DNA from 2 places in the Mesorhizobium sp. WSM3868 genome. Region 2 is predicted to be linked to the other one. Evidence: riboswitches for the same ligand, from Rfam matches in the RefSeq annotation. Region 2 holds a riboswitch; the other holds the start of a gene.
What was found. Region 2 has a riboswitch for cobalamin ahead of CK221_RS25860 (DUF1636 family protein). Riboswitches for the same ligand answer to the same signal wherever they lie in the genome.
Positions count from the first base shown of each region.

Region 1: another riboswitch for cobalamin. It lies ahead of CK221_RS15475 (HoxN/HupN/NixA family nickel/cobalt transporter); the one in region 2 lies ahead of CK221_RS25860 (DUF1636 family protein).

Region 1 covers NZ_NSGB01000008.1:149,788-153,189, reverse strand. The annotation lists gene CK221_RS15475 (HoxN/HupN/NixA family nickel/cobalt transporter) at 89-1,156, opposite strand; cobalamin riboswitch at 1,246-1,437, opposite strand; gene CK221_RS15470 (DOPA 4,5-dioxygenase family protein) at 1,519-1,926, opposite strand; gene CK221_RS15465 (hypothetical protein) at 2,171-2,896, opposite strand.
Region 2 covers NZ_NSGB01000021.1:51,752-55,153, forward strand. The annotation lists gene CK221_RS25855 (winged helix-turn-helix domain-containing protein) at 226-1,425, shown strand; cobalamin riboswitch at 1,455-1,655, shown strand; gene CK221_RS25860 (DUF1636 family protein) at 1,694-2,122, shown strand; gene cobW (cobalamin biosynthesis protein CobW) at 2,124-3,161, shown strand; gene cobN (cobaltochelatase subunit CobN) at 3,179-3,402, shown strand, end outside.

The sequences.
Region 1 (3,402 bases), on a different contig from region 2:
GGCGCTTTAAGGAGGCAGGCTGGCAGCCGCCGGGATCTGATGGCAGAGAGATGCGGCTGGCCTGCTGCAGCCAGCCGCGGCCGGCGGCTTATGAATTCTTTGCTGCGGATCCGATCTCCACATCGTCCAGCCCCTTGGCCTTGTAGACGACGTAGGAGATCGCCCAGGCGGCGATGAAGATGCCGATAATGGCGAAGCCCAGATTGTTGAAATTGTCGTTGAGCGTGCCGACGCCGTTCCAGAAGCCGCCCGACAGACCAAACTTGTCACCGATCAGGCCGAGCGCCTCGATGCCGCCGATCAGTACTGCGACAAGGACCGACACCAGGGTGATCGTCATGTTGTAGTACAGTTTGCGGATCGGCTTGACGAAGGCCCACTCATAGGCGCCGAGCATCATCACACCATCGGTCGTGTCGACCAGTGACATACCGGCCGCGAAAAGCACCGGGAAGACCAGAATGGCTTCGAACGGCACGCCCTTGGCCGCTTGTGCCGCGGACACGCCGAACATGGCGACTTCGGTCGCGGTGTCGAACCCAAGGCCGAAGAGGAAACCAAGTGGGAACATGTGCCAGCTCTGCGACACCAGCCGGAACATCGGGCGGAAGACGCGCGCCAGGAAGCCGCGATTGTTGAGCAGCAGGTCCAGGTCCTCCTCGACAAACGCCCCACCGGCCCGCACCCGCCGATAGCTTCTGTAGATCGAGAAGAAGATGACGATGTTCATCGCCGCGATGGCGAGCAGGAAGAGTGCGGAAACGCCGGTACTGATCGTGCCGCCAATCTCCTGAAAGCTCTGGAAGCGGCCGAGCAGGGACGTTGCTGCCGCGATAGCCGCAGCGACGATGACGACGATCGTCGAATGGCCGAGTGCGAAAAAGAAGCCGACGGAGACCGGCCGTTTGCCGTTCTGCATCAGCTTGCGCGTGACGTTGTCGATGGCCGCTATGTGGTCGGCGTCGACGGCGTGGCGCAAGCCCAGGCCATAAATGACGAGAGCGACGCCAAGCAATGTCGGCTTGTCGTGGAAGGCGACGAAAGCCCACAGCCACGCCCCGACGTTGAAAATGGCGAGCGCGCTGTAGATTGTAATCAGCCTGGCCTTCAGGTCCGGCGCGGTTTTGTTCAGCATTTTCGATAGTTGGATCAGCATGGTTCTGCCTTTGACGTTGCCTGTCATCGCAGGGAACTCGCCCCGCCCTCCGGCCAGGCGCGCACACCGGATCACCCCGTCCGATGTTCTGCTTTGACGTCCGTGATGGCAGGTCTCCTGGCTCGCGGATTCCCGCCGCTTTCGCCTTCCCGGCCCATGCAGCCAGTGGCATCGTGAAAACGGCACGCCGCTTACAGTTGCGGGGGCAGCCACGGCTTTGGATTTCTCCGCACCGCGTTCCCTTTTGATCCCCGAAGGGAACCATCGGCGCGAATTCGCCACACCGCGATTGGCCAGTCAATCAACAACTCCGACGGCCAGCCGCCTCTCACGCCATCGTGACGAGATCGCCGCGCCCCCCCTCACACCCCCAGCGTCGGCTCGGTATTCACCTCCAGCGCCTCTTCCGCCTCGTCTTCTTCGCCAAGCACGTCGCCCTTCACCGGCAGCGCCCGGCCGATCCACATCGGGTCGATCAGGTGGTCGCGCTTGGGGTTGGTGGTGTTGGGATGGATGAGGATGCTTAGGCCGCCGTGGTTCAGCATCAGCCAAGGAACCAGCGTGGCAAAGATCTCGGTGGCGAAGGAGACCTGGTACATGGCTTGCTGGTGCGGGCCGACCGGCTCGTCGCGCCAGTTGCCCAGGCGCACGCGGAACCGTTCTGCGATGCGCTGGCGCAGCCATTCGGCATGCTGCCGCTCGGCTTCCCCGCCGTAGTAGATATGGGCGTGATAGCTGGCGATCTCGGCGATCGGCCTGACTTCGTTCATCGCGATGCTCCCCTTCGATGATTTTTTTGCGCCCGGCGGAACTCTAGCCGAAGCGCGGGCGCCTTGTCTGCAGCCGGCCGCGGTCTGCGCCTGCGGTCGGCAGGGTTGTCGGATATGGCGCTCCCCCGCTCCGTCTCGGCTGCGCCGAGCCACCTCTCCCTTCCACCTTGTGGGGGCGAGGAATTGCCAAACCGCCGAGGTTGCAACCGGCAGGAAGGATGGCAACGGCCGTTGTGCCTTTGGCCTAAATCACCGCGGTGACCGCGCCCTTCGCATTTAGGCGGCAGCCGACTTTCGCCTGCCTCACTTCGATGCCGCCTCGCCTGTCATAGTCTATGCGCACCTCGATCGGCGCGTTGAGCCCGCTTCGGCGTTGACGCAAGGGGCCGGCGCTGACCGTGTAAACACGCACGGCGCCGAGGGGCTTGGCGGCCGCCGCGATCGCGGCGCGACAGGCGCGCACCACGGCGGCCGGCGTGCCCCGTATCGCCTTCGGAGGTGACAGCGGCGCGATGCGATAGCCTTTGGTGACCCGCCGGAGGTCGCCGCCGGCGGATCTGGAGGGCCTCAGCACTGGAGGCAGCACAATGGTCTGCGTCGCGCTCTTGGCCAAAGCAGGAGCTGTCGGCACCGCGGCCGGGTTCTGCGCAGAGGCAGCCGATCCGCTGACGGCGGAAGGATCGTCGCCCGCGGCGGCGCCGCCCACGCTTGTCGACACGCCTGTGCTGGTGCTGCCCAGATTGCCGCCGGCATTGACGCCGAGCGATCCGCCGCCAGTCGATGCGCCGACGTTTGCGCCGCCGACACCGTCGGCACTGGCGCCCACGCCCGCCGACACGCCTTGCGAACCGGCGCCCAATCCGGCGCCCACGCCGATGCCGCCGACCTTGCCGCCGACGCCGACGTCAAGCGCCGAGGCAGGCCCGATCGGGATGGCGATCGCCAGCGCGGCTGCTAGGTATTTTTTCATGGCCAGACCTTTGTTCCAAGGCCAACCTTGTGTGGCTCCTCATCGAGCGTCCGCTCGACAGCGGTCTGCGAAGCCTTCGTCGCGCGAATGCGTGCCGAGCGATGGCGACTTCTCGCCCTGCCAGGCATCGGCCTCGGCGGTGACCGGCGCGGCTGGAGGCCGCTCGAAAGACGAATGATAGAAAAGCGGTCTCGGCAACGCCAAGCACTGAAAAAGGCTTAGGACTTCTCCTTTCAACTTAGCTGTCGACAGCAGGGCAAGTTTGAGCTCGCTTACGCGCTGCTAACGGGCAACTTTCAAATTAGTTTCAACTAAAATTCAACAGAACAAGGACACCACCGTGCCAGCGCCGGTTGCTGATGCCGACGCCGGGCTCTCGTCGGAGTGGCCCCGTCTCGCTTCGCCGGGCCAATTCTCCCCCACTTCCTGGCCGGCGAGGAAAGCGGCAAGCCGCACTCGACATTGTGTATGGTGGACAATTCAGTCTTCCCTTATCAAGGACAGCG
Region 2 (3,402 bases):
GCTGCGACGCGGCGAGGGTTAGCGCAGCGGTTTCGGCGACGCAAGTCAAACCTTGTTCAAAATCCGGCGCTGGACGCCATATCGGAAGAAACTGGTCCGATCCGCTCCTGTTTGATTTCCTTCATGTTTTACTCCACTTTTCTATCCTGACATATCTCCCGCCATTTGCCTGCTAGCATGGCCGGAATCACCGACTGGAAACCCCGGCAAAGGATCGGTAGCTGGATGAAGGAAAAGATCTCGCTCGCCGCAGCAAGGCGCATTGCGCTCGGTGCGCAGGGTTTTACCGATGCGCGGCCTGCCGGCACGCCCGATCGTCGCCATCTCGCCCGCGTGCTTTCCCGAACTGGCCTGCTGCAGATCGATTCCGTCAGCGCCGTGGTGCGCGCCCACTATATGCCGCTCTATTCGCGCCTCGGCCCCTACCCGCTTGCGCTGCTCGACAACGCGGCCGTCACCCGCAAGCGAACCGTCTTCGAATACTGGGCCCATGAGGCTTCCTTCCTGCCCGTCGAGACCTATCCGTTGATGCGCTGGCGCATGCAGCGCGCCGAGCAAGGCGAGGAAATGTATCTCGGCCTCGCCAAATGGGGCCGCGAGCGCAAGGCGATGATCGAGGAGATCTACGGCCAAGTCGCGCAACGCGGGCCGATCGCCGCCTCCGACATCGAAGGCCACAAGGGCAATGGCGGCTGGTGGGGCTGGAGCGAGGCCAAGCACGCTTTCGAATGGCTGTTCTGGGCCGGGCGCATCACCACCGCCTACCGGCGCGGATTCGAGCGCTATTACGACCTGCCCGAGCGGGTTCTGCCGCAGGCCGTGCTCGACCTGCCGGTGCCCTCGGTCGAGGACGCGCATCGCGAATTGCTGCGCATTTCCGCGCGCGCCCACGGCATCGCCACCTATGGCGACCTGCGCGACTATTTCCGCCTGGCGCCGGGCGATACGAAGGCCAGGATCGAGGAACTGGTCGAGGTGGGCGAACTGGTGCCGATGAAGGTCGAAGGCTGGGACAAGCCCGCCTATCTCCACAAGGACGCCCGCTTTCCGCGCCGCATCGAGGCCCGCGCCCTGCTCGCGCCCTTCGATCCGGTGGTTTTCGAACGCACCCGGACGGAAAAACTCTTCGGCTTCCGCTACCGCATCGAGATCTACACGCCGGCCGAGAAGCGCCAGTACGGCTACTACGTGCTGCCTTTCCTGCTCGGCGACCGCATCGTTGCCCGGGTCGATCTGAGAGCTGACCGCCCGGCCGGCGTGCTGCGCGTCCATGCGGCTTTTGCCGAAGCCGGCGCTCCCGCCGAAACGGCCGCACAGCTCTTCGATGAGTTGAAACAGATGCAGGCATGGCTCGGCTTGGAAACCATCGAGGTGACGCCGGCCGGCGACCTTGGGCCGGCGTTGGCCGACATTTCGGTGTCGTAGCCGCGCGTTGACATGCCAGCACCTCTAAGCCTAAATCCGCCGCAGACGGTCTCCTCCCGGCAAGGGGAGGAGCCAAGAGGGAATGCGGTGCGGGAAAACCCAAATCCGCGGCTGTCCCCGCAACTGTGAGCGACGAGCCTCAGCCGAAAACCACTGGGATGTTTCCCGGGAAGGCGGCGCAAGGCGACGACCCGCGAGCCAGGAGACCTGCCGTCTGAGACATGAGAATCCGATCGCTCGGCGGGTTTTCCGGGCAAGGAGCCTGGTTTTGGATCGCAACGTCAGTTTTCCGGCTAATACCGCGGACATTTCGTCCGAACCCCGCGACGCGCTATCGGAAGTGACCGTCATCGTCTGCTCCTCCTGCCGCGATGAGACCGGTTCGGACGCGCATCCGCGCGCCGGCGCCCTCCTTGCCGAAGACGCGCGCCGCGCCGCGCCGGACGAGAAAATCCGCATCCGCACCGTCGAGTGTCTCGGCAATTGCAAACGCCGCCTGAGCGCGGCGCTGCTGCGCGACGGCTGCTGGAGCTATGTCTTCGGTGACCTGGAAACGACCAGCGGCGCCGACCTCGTCACCGGCGCAAAGCTCTTTGCCACCTCGACCGACGGCCTCATCCCCTGGCGAGGCCGGCCCGATTCCCTCAAGCGCGGCCTGGTTGCCCGCATCCCTCCCCTCGACCTGCTGAAGGACTGACATGACCGCATCCCTCTCCCGTGTTCCCTGCACTGTCGTCACCGGCTTTCTCGGCGCCGGCAAGACCACGCTGATCCGCAACCTGCTCGAAAACGCCAAGGGCAAGCGGCTGGCGATCATCGTCAACGAATTCGGCGATGTCGGCATCGACGGCGAGATCCTGAAAGGCTGCGGCATCGACACCTGCCCAGAGGAAAACATCGTCGAGCTCGCCAATGGCTGCATCTGCTGCACCGTCGCCGACGATTTCGTGCCGGCGCTCGACCAGATCCTGTCGCGCACGCCGAAGGTCGACCACATCCTGATCGAAACCTCCGGCCTCGCTTTGCCGAAGCCGCTCGTCCAGGCCTTCCAGTGGCCGACGGTGAAGAGCCGCGTGACGGTCGATGGCGTCATCGCCGTGGTCGACGGTCCGGCGCTGGCCGACGGCCGCGTCGCCGCCGATATGGACGCCCTGCAGGCGCAGCGCGCCGCCGACGATTCCCTCGACCACGATGATCCGGTCGAAGAGGTGTTCGAGGACCAGATCGCTTGCGCCGACCTGATCATCCTGTCGAAGAGCGATCTGATGGACGCGGCCGGCTCGGAGCGCGCCAACGCCGTCATCGGCGAGCACGTGGCGCGCGCCGTCAAGGTCGTACCGACCGCACAGGGCAAGGTCGACCCGTCGGTGCTGCTCGGTCTTGGCCTCGCCGTCGAAGACGACATCGAGAACCGCAAGACCCATCACGATGACGAGCTCGACCATGAGCATGACGATTTCGACTCCTTCGTCCTCGATATCCCGTCCATCGCCAGTCCGGATGAGCTGGCAAAGCGCGTCGCTCTCGCCGCCGAGCAGGAAAACGTTCTGCGCGTCAAAGGCTTTGTCGAGGTGGGTGGCAAGCCGATGCGGCTGCTGCTCCAGGCCGTCGGCCCGCGCGTCAACCACTATTACGACCGCGCCTGGACGTCGAACGACGACCGCCGATCGCGGCTCGTCGTCATCGGCCTCAAAGGGCTGAACCGCCGGGCGATCGAGCGTATCCTCGCCGGCTGAGGCAAGACCGAACCGCGATGCACATCCTCACCACGACATCCGCCTCGCTCGACGATCTCGCCGAGCCGATCGACCTCAGGCAGACGCCTGCGGATGTCGTGGCACTGTCCTTCACCGACAGCGATCTCGCCGGCCTCGCCGCTGCGTGGAAGGCCGACGCCGCGCGGCTGCCGTCGATGCGGCTGGCAGCACTTCGCGATCTCCGCCACCCGATGTCGGTGGATCTCTGGATCGACAGCGT